Regions from separate parts of the Kineococcus sp. R86509 genome, predicted to be linked through region 2. Evidence: predicted binding sites of a transcription regulator. Region 2 holds the regulator's gene; the other holds the start of a gene.

Region 1 (4,408 bases), 860 kb from region 2:
GTCGAGGACGCCGGTGGCGAGCAGGTCGACGTACTCGCCGGTCTGGGCGTTGAGGCCGTGACCGGCCTCGAGCGCACGGACCTTCTCGACGACGACGTAGCCCTCGAGGCCCGCGTTCTCGGCGATCCAGCGCAGCGGCTCGGAGGCCGCCTTGCGGACGAGGGCGACACCGGTGGCCTCGTCACCGACGAGACCGAGGTTGTCCTCGAGCACGGACACCGCGTGGACGAGAGCGGAACCGCCGCCGGCGACGATCCCCTCCTCGATCGCGGCGCGCGTCGCGGAGACGGCGTCCTCGATGCGGTGCTTCTTCTCCTTGAGCTCGACCTCGGTGTGCGCGCCGACCTTGATGACGACGACACCACCGGAGAGCTTCGCCAGACGCTCCTGGAGCTTCTCGCGGTCCCAGTCGGAGTCGGTGCGCTCGACCTCGGCCTTGATCTGGGCGACGCGACCCGAGATGTCCTCGGACGTACCGGCACCGTCGACGATGGTGGTGTCGTCCTTGGTGACGGTGATGCGGCGGGCGGTGCCCAGCGCGTCGAGGTCGATCTGGTCGAGCTTGAGGCCGACCTCCTCGGCGACGACCTGCGCGCCGGTGAGGGTGGCGATGTCCTGCAGGATCGCCTTGCGGCGGTCCCCGAAGCCGGGAGCCTTCACCGCGACGGCGTTGAAGGTGCCGCGGATCTTGTTGACGACGAGGGTCGACAGCGCTTCGCCGTCGACGTCCTCGGCGATGATCAGCAGCGGCTTGGAAGCCTTGAGGACCTTCTCGAGCAGCGGCAGCAGGTCCTGGACCGTGGAGATCTTGCCCTGGTGCACCAGCACGTAGGCGTCCTCGAGGATCGCTTCCTGGCGCTCGGCGTCGGTCACGAAGTACGGGGAGATGTAGCCCTTGTCGAACTGCATGCCCTCGGTGAAGTCCAGCTCCAGCGCGGTCGTGGAGGACTCCTCGACCGTGATGACGCCGTCCTTGCCGACCTTGTCGAACGCGTCGGCCAGCAGCTCGCCGACGCTCGCGTCCTGGGCGGAGATGGTCGCGACGTGCGCGATGTCACCCTTGCCGTCGACCTCGCGGGCCATCGACAGGAGCTTCTCGCTCACCGCGTCGACGGCCTTGTCGATGCCGCGCTTGAGGCCCGAGGGGGCCGCACCGGCGGCGACGTTGCGCAGACCTTCGTGCACGAGGGCCTGGGCGAGCACGGTCGCGGTGGTGGTGCCGTCACCGGCGACGTCGTTCGTCTTGGTGGCGACCTCCTTCGCGAGCTGGGCGCCGAGGTTCTCGTAGGGGTCGTCGAGCTCGATCTCGCGGGCGATGGTGACGCCGTCGTTCGTGATCGTCGGCGCACCCCACTTCTTGTCGATCACGACGTTGCGGCCCTTGGGCCCCAGGGTGACCTTGACGGCGTTGGCGAGCGCGTCGACGCCACGCTCCAGCGCCTTGCGGGCGGTGTCGTCGAACAGCAGCTGCTTGGCCATGTGTGCGGACCTTTCCGTTCAGTGGCGAGCTTCGGGGCGGGAACAGGAGACGCCCCGGGCACCCGGAGTGCGGGCGCCCGGGGCGTCTGGACCTGTCAGTCGCTTACTTGGCGACCTTGGCGAGCACGTCGCGCGCCGAGAGGATCAGCAGCTCGTCGCCGCCGTACTTGACCTCGGTGCCGCCGTACTTGGAGTAGATGACCTTGTCGCCGACGGCGACGTCGATCGGCACGCGGTTGCCGTTGTCGTCGACGCGGCCCGGACCGACAGCCAGGACTTCGCCCTCCTGGGGCTTCTCCTTGGCGGTGTCCGGGATGACGAGACCGGATGCGGTCGTCTGCTCCGCGTCGAGCGGCTTGACGACGATGCGGTCCTCGAGCGGAGTGATGGAGACCGACACTGGTGCGGCCCTCCCCTTCTGCTTCAGCGAACTGGCACGGACGGTCGGTTCGGGGAGCGGACGACCGTCGTCGCGGGTGCCGGACGGCCGCTGCCCCGGTTGGCACTCTCCAGGGGGGAGTGCCACCGACGCTGCGCAAGACGCTAGCACTCAGGGCGGGTGAGTGCCAGATCCGGTGCCCCTCCTGGCAGCATCGACCGGGTGAACGTTTCCGACGTCGACGCCCTGACCTCCCCGCAGGGACGGGCCCTGCTGGCCGAGCTGGCGGGGACGGCCGGCGAGGACCCCGTCGCGCTGGCCGCCCGGTTGCGCCGCGCGGGGCACGATCCCGCCCTCGCCGCGCTCGCCACGACGCAGTCGCGACTGCGCGCGAAGGCCGCCGCGAAGTTCGGGCCCCGAGCGGACGGGCTGCTCTTCACGGCGGCCGGCGCCGAGCAGGCCACCCGTGCCGTGGTGGCGGCCGAGCACGCCCGCCGCTTCGCCGCCGCCGGGGTGCACCGGGTCGCGGACCTGGGCTGCGGGATCGGCGCGGACTCCTTGGCGTTCCTGGACGCCGGGCTCGACGTCCTGCCCGTCGACGCCGACCCCACGACGGTCGCGGTGGCGGCGCACAACCTGGGGCGCGAGGTCCGCTGCGCGGACGTCACGGCCGGGGTCGTCGACGAGCTCGGTCCCGGGGACGGCGCCTGGTTCGACCCGGCGCGGCGGACCTCCGGGGGGCGGCGCCTCTTCGACCCCGAGGCGACCTCTCCCCCGCTCTCCTTCGTCCTCGCCACGGCCGCCCGGGTCCCGGCGACCGGTGCGAAGCTCGCCCCCGGTCTGCCGCACGAGCTGGTCCCGGCCGGCGCCGAGGCGCAGTGGACGTCGGTGGACGGGGAGGTCGTCGAGTGCGCGCTGTGGTGCGGACCGCTGGCCCGGCCGGGTCTCGTGCGCAGCGCCCGCGTCGTGCGGGGTGCCACCGCCCACGAGATCGACGACGTCGACCTCCCGGTGGCCCCGGTCGGGCCGGTCGGTGAGTTCCTGCACGAACCCGACGGGGCGGTGATCCGTTCGGGGCTGGTGGCGAAGGTCGCGGCCGACCTGGACGGGCGACTGGTCGACGAGACGATCGCCTACGTGAGCACGGACTCGTCCCGGACCTCGCCGTTCACCCGGGCGTTCCGGGTGCTGGAGGTCATGCCGTTCGGGCTGAAGCCCCTGCGCGCCCGGCTGCGCGAACTCGACGTCGGAACCCTGACCGTGAAGAAGCGCGGGACGGCCGTCGACCCGGACCAGTTCCGCAGGCAGTTGGCGCTCAAGGGCTCGCGCACCGCGACGATCGTGCTGACCCGGATCGCGGGGAAGCAGAGCGTGCTGGTGGTGGAACCCGTCACCCCGTGACGCGGGCGAGGAACTCCCGCACGTGGTCGGTGACCTCGTCGAGGGCGCTCTCGAGCAGGAAGTGCCCGCCGTCGACGAGTCGGACCTCTCCGCCGACCGCCTCGGCCAGCGCCGTGGCCCCGGCCGGCCCGAAGATCTCGTCGTCGCGCCCCCACACGGCCAGCAGCGGGATCCCCCGGGCGCGCAGGAGTTCCTGGACGTGTCGGTAGAGGGGGACGTTGCTCGCGTAGTCGGCGAACAACGCCAACTGCACCCGGTCGTTGCCGGGACGGGCCAGCGCGGCCGCGTCGTGGTGCCAGGTGTCCGGGCTCACCACGCTCGGGTCGGGAACCCCGTGGGTGTACTGCCAGCGGATCGCGTCGACGCCCAGCGCCGGGCGGAGCGCCTCCTCCGTCTCGCGCGTCCGGAGTTCGCCGTGCGCCCAGATCGGCGCCCAGAACTCCTCGACGAATCCCGCCTCGTGGCCGTTGCCGTTCTGGCTGACGACGGCCGTGACGGCGTCCGGGCGCTCCAGCAGCAGGCGCCAGCCGACGGGGGCGCCGTAGTCCTGGACGTAGACCGCGAACCGGGTCACGCCGAGACGGTCCAGCAGGCGGCCGGTGAGGTCCGCGAGTGCGGCGAAGGAGTAGTCGAACTCCTCGACCGCGGGGGCGTCGGAGAGCCCGAACCCGAGCAGGTCGGGGGCGATGACCCGGTACCGGTCGGCGAGGCGGGGGATCAGCTCGCGGAACATGAACGAGCTCGTTGGGTAGCCGTGCAGCAGCACGACCACGGGCGCGTCGGGAGCGCCCGCCTCCCGGTAGAAGAGCTGGAACCCGTCGACCTCGGCGTAGCGGTGGTGCGTGGTCATCATCTAACCCCTTTCGTGGTCTGGAGCGGTTAGAGTTGCCCAGCACTGCTAACCTGTCAAGTCGATAAGGGAGGTTAGATGACCGATCCGGACGAGGAACTGCTGCTCGGCCTGCTGAACAGCACCCCGGTGGTGGACGGCCGGCCGCAGGACCTGCTCACCACGGACGCGGGCGAACGACCCGCCCTGGTGCGGGCGCGGGACCTGCTGCAGTCGGTGGTCCGCGGCGACGGGGACGCGTCCCTGCTGCAGGAACTGCTGGTCGGCGTCACCTGGACGGCCTCCGTAGGCCCCCGGGG
Region 2 (4,408 bases):
GGCCCCGGCGTGGATCACCTCGGTGTCCCCGAGCGCCGGTTCGGTCACGGTGAAGGGGGTCGGGACAGGTTTCGAGGGGACGCTGCTCTACACGCTGACGAACGCCGCGGGCGCGGAGGTCGCTCGGGACTCCGTGCAGGCCGGCGCGAACGGCACCTTCGCGGAGTTCTCGTTCACGGCGGCGGTGCCGGCGGGGACCTACACCCTGTCGGTGTTCGCCCCCGACGAGTCCGACGGCGAGGGTGCGGGCCCCGTCGGCGACACGAAGACCGTCACCATCCCCTGACCCTCCTCCCGTTCCGTGATCTTGCTGGGTCTCCCAGCAAGATCACGGTGCGGGTCAGCGACCGGAGAAGCGGCCGCGCAGCTTGGAGAAGACGCCCTGGTGGGCGGGGCCGAGCTTGCCGGCCGGCCGGACCTCGCCACGCAGTTCGGCCAGGCGGCGGATCAGCTCCTCCTGCTCGTCGTCGAGGTCGCGGGGCGTCGTGACCTCCAGGGTGACGAGCAGGTCGCCGCGGCCCTGGGACCGCAGGTGCTCGGCGCCCTTCTGCCTGAGGGTGACGACCTCGCCGCCCTGGGTGCCGGGGCGGACCTCGACCTCCTCGTCACCGTCGAGGGTCTCCAGCGGGATGCTCGCGCCGAGCGCGGCCGCGGTCATCGGCACGTGCAGGGTGCAGAGGAGGTCGTCGCCGTTGCGGGTGAAGACCGGGTGCGGGCGTTCGTGGATCTCGACGTAGAGGTCACCGGGGGGACCGCCGGCGGTGCCGACCTCGCCCTGCGAGGCGAGCTGGATGCGGGTGCCCGTGTCGACGCCACCGGGGATGCGGATGGTCAGCGGGCGGCGGGCGCGGATGCGGCCCTCACCGGAGCACTCCAGGCACGGCGAGGGCAGCACGGTGCCGAAGCCGCGGCAGGTGGGGCAGGGCGCGCTGGTCATGACCTGGCCGAGCAGCGAGCGGACGACGCGCTGCACCGAGCCCTGGCCGTGGCAGATGTCGCAGGTCTGGGGGCTGGTCCCCGGCTGGCAGCAGGAGCCCTGGCACGTGGTGCACAGCACGGCGGTGTCGACCTGGATGGAGCGTTCGCCGCCGAACGCCGCCTCGGCGAGGTCGACGTCGACGCGGATGAGCGCGTCCTGACCGCGTTGGGTGCGGCTGGCGGGAGCTCCCGCCCGACCGCCCCCGCCGCCCTGGCCGAAGAACGCGTCCATGATGTCGGAGAAGCCGAACCCCTGGCCGAAGCCGGCTCCGCCGCCGCCGGGCATGGACCCGCCGCGGTCGTAGGAGGCGCGCTTGTCGGGGTTGGAGAGCGTCTCGTAGGCCTGCGAGACCTCCTTGAACTGCTCCCCCGCGTCGGGGTTCACGTCCGGGTGGAGCTTGCGCGCGAGCTTGCGGTAGGCGCGCTTGATCTCCTCCGCCGAGGCGTCGCGGGAGACGCCGAGGACGTCGTAGTAGTCGCTCACGAGGTCGTGGTTCTCCTGTCGGTCTTCATCACGGGGCCGAGCTTCACTGGGACAGGATGCGCGAGACGTAGCGTGACACCGCACGCACCGCTGCCATCGTCGTCGGGTAGTCCATGCGGGTCGGCCCGAGCACGCCGAGGCGGGCGACGACGGTGTCCGGGCCCGTGCCGTAACCACTGCCGTAGCCGCTGGTCACGACGGAGGTGCCGTCGAGACCGAGGTGCAGGTTCTCGGCGCCGATCCGCACGGTGAGACCGCCGCGGTCGGCGTCCTCGGTCAGCTCCTGGACGAGGCGCAGGAGGACGACGTGCTCCTCGAGGGCCTCCAGGACGCTGCCGAGGGAGGTGCTGAGGTCGGCGCCGGACTTCACGAGGTTCGCGGTCCCGGCGATGACGACGCGTTCCTCCAGCCCCGCGGTGAGGCAGTCGCCCAGGGCGACGGCGACCTCCGCGGCGACGGCGAGGTCGCCGGGCGGGGTCTGCTGGACGAGGTCGGTGAGGTCGTCGCGGGCGTCGCGCAGCCGTTTGCCGACGACCCCGGCGTTGACGCGAGTGCGCAGGGCGGCGAGCTGGAGGCCGAGGGACTCCGGGTCGGCGGCGGAGCGGACGTCGAGGACGCGCTGCTCGACGCGACCGGAGTCGGTGATGAGCACCAGCAGCGCGCTGCGCCCGCCGACGGGGACGAGCTCGACGTGGCGGACGGCGGCGCGCGAGAGCGAGGGGTACTGCACGACGGCGGCCTGGCGGGTGATCTGCGCCAGCAGCCGGACGGTGCGGTCGACGATGTCGTCGACGTCGTCGGCCCCTTCGAGGAAGGTCTGGATCGCCCGCTTCTCGGCCGGCGTCATGGGTTTCACGTTGGCGAGGCGGTCGACGAAGAGGCGGTAGCCCTTGTCCGTGGGGATGCGTCCGGCGCTGGTGTGGGGCTGGGTGATGTACCCCTCCTCCTCCAGCACGGCCATGTCGTTGCGGATGGTGGCCGGGGAGACGCCGAGCTGGTGACGCTCGACGAGCATCTTGGAGCCGACGGGTTCGTGGCTGGACACGTAGTCCTCGACGATGGCGCGGAGCACCGCGAGCCTGCGGTCGTCGCTCATCCCGTCCCCTCTCCCCACTGGCACTCGTGTCGTTCGAGTGCCAAGTCTAGGCCGTCACCGCACGGCCGCGCCTCCCCCGTCAGCCACACGCGTCTGGTTAGCGTTCCGCGCGTGACCCGTTACGAAGACCGGTACGGCGGCGACGTGCTGTCCTCCGACCCGCACGCCCGCACGAACCCGAAGCCCACGCACCGCGACGAACCCGCCGTGCACGGCCTGGTCGTGGAGGACGTGGAGACCGGCTGGGTCGGGGCCGTCGTCCGGGTGGAGAAGAGCGGTGGTGTCCACGTCGTCGTCCTCGAGGACGGTCGCGGGCGCACCCGGACCTTCCCGCTGGGCCCGGGGTTCTGGGTCGAGGGGCAGCCCGTGCGCCTCGTCGCCCCGAAGGCCGCGGCCCCCGTGCGGGACACCCGCACGGCCAGCGGTTCGGTGGCCGTGGCCGGGGTGGGCGCGCGGACGGCGCGCGCCTCGCGGATCCTCGTCGAGGGCCGGCACGACGCCGAGCTGGTCGAGAAGGTGTGGGGCGACGACCTGCGGATCGAGGGGGTCGTCGTCGAGATGCTCGACGGGGTCGACGACCTCGACGCCGCGATCCGCTCCTTCGCCCCGCAGCGCGGTCGACGGATCGGGGTCCTGGTCGACCACCTGGTGCCGGGGTCGAAGGAGTCCCGGATCGTGGCGCAGGTGTCCAAGGGCCCGCACGTGCTGGTGCTGGGTCACCCCTTCATCGACGTCTGGCAGTCGGTGCGTCCGGAACGCCTGGGGTGGCAGCGGTGGCCGACGATCCCGCGCGGGCAGGACTGGAAGCACGGGATCCTCGCCGAGCTCGGCTGGCCGCACGCCACCCAGGCCGACGTCGCGCACGGCTGGAAGCGGATCCTCGGCACCGTCCGCAGCTTCGCCGACCTGGAGCCCGCGCTGCTCGGGCGGGTGGAGGAACTGGTGGACTTCGTGACGGCCGACCTGGACGACCGCTGAACGACGCGCCAGGATCGGAGGGTGAGCAACCCCCAGCACCCGCCGCCCCAGCAGCCGCCGATGTACTCCCCCGCGCCGATGACGCCCGCGGACGAACGGATGTGGGGGATGTTCGGCCACCTCTCCGCGATCGCGGCGTCCCTGATCGGGCTGCCCTTCCTCGGGCCGCTGATCGTCTTCCTGGTCTACAAGGACCGCAACGGGTTCGTGCGCGGGCACAGCGCCGAGGCGCTGAACATGACGATCTCGGTGATCGTCTACGAGATCGTCCTGTCGATCGTCTGCGGACTCATCACCGCGGTGACCCTGGGGTTCGGCTCGCCGATCTTCGTCCTGCTCGGGGTACCGGGGATCGTGTTCCTGGTGTTCGCGATCCTCGCGGCCGTCGCGGCGAACAGCGGCCGGGTCTACCGCTACCCGCTGATCTTCCGCCTGGTGCGCTGACCCCTCCCGGTGCGCCGGGCGGGGTTCAGGCGATGGCGCGCAGGTCCGCGGTCCGGGCCTCGAGGTCGCCGGCGAGGGGGATGACCGACACGGTGGTCACCCCGGCGGCGGCGTAGTCCGCCAGCCGGTTCCGCACGTGCTGCGCGGAACCCACCAGGCAGGTCGCGTCCAGGAACCCCGCGGGGACGGCGGCGGCGGCCTCCCGGTGCCGTCCGGCCAGGAAGTGCTCCTGGACCTCGTCGACGGCGTCGGAGAAACCGAGGCGACGACCGAGGTCGGCGTAGAAGTTCTTCTCGCGCGACCCCATGCCCCCCAGGTACAGGGCGACGTAGCGACGGACGGGGAGTTCGGCCCGGGTCCGCTCCTCCCCCGTCGCGTCGGTGAGCAGCAGCGCGACGCTGGCCGTGACCTCGAAACCCTCGGCGGGC

What was found. Region 2 encodes HrcA, which represses chaperone genes, less so after heat shock. Its sites were predicted from a motif close to GNTNGCACTCGGNNNNNCCGAGTGCNANC; they were not measured.
Region 1: groES (co-chaperone GroES) is a predicted target of HrcA. The motif match lies at 2,022-2,050, and genes of this name have one in related genera.

The regions. Positions count from the first base shown of each region.
Region 1 covers NZ_JAXHCE010000001.1:1,776,087-1,780,494, forward strand. Annotated here, with positions in the region: gene groL (chaperonin GroEL) at 1-1,479, opposite strand, end outside; gene groES (co-chaperone GroES) at 1,583-1,879, opposite strand; gene SJY07_RS08445 (class I SAM-dependent methyltransferase) at 2,081-3,259, shown strand; gene SJY07_RS08450 (alpha/beta fold hydrolase) at 3,249-4,112, opposite strand; gene SJY07_RS08455 (CGNR zinc finger domain-containing protein) at 4,188-4,408, shown strand, end outside.
Region 2 covers NZ_JAXHCE010000001.1:920,179-924,586, forward strand. Annotated here, with positions in the region: gene SJY07_RS04390 (Gmad2 immunoglobulin-like domain-containing protein) at 1-286, shown strand, start outside; gene dnaJ (molecular chaperone DnaJ) at 341-1,462, opposite strand; gene hrcA (heat-inducible transcriptional repressor HrcA) at 1,506-2,558, opposite strand; gene SJY07_RS04405 (DUF3097 domain-containing protein) at 2,670-3,536, shown strand; gene SJY07_RS04410 (DUF4870 domain-containing protein) at 3,558-3,980, shown strand; gene SJY07_RS04415 (LLM class F420-dependent oxidoreductase) at 4,006-4,408, opposite strand, start outside.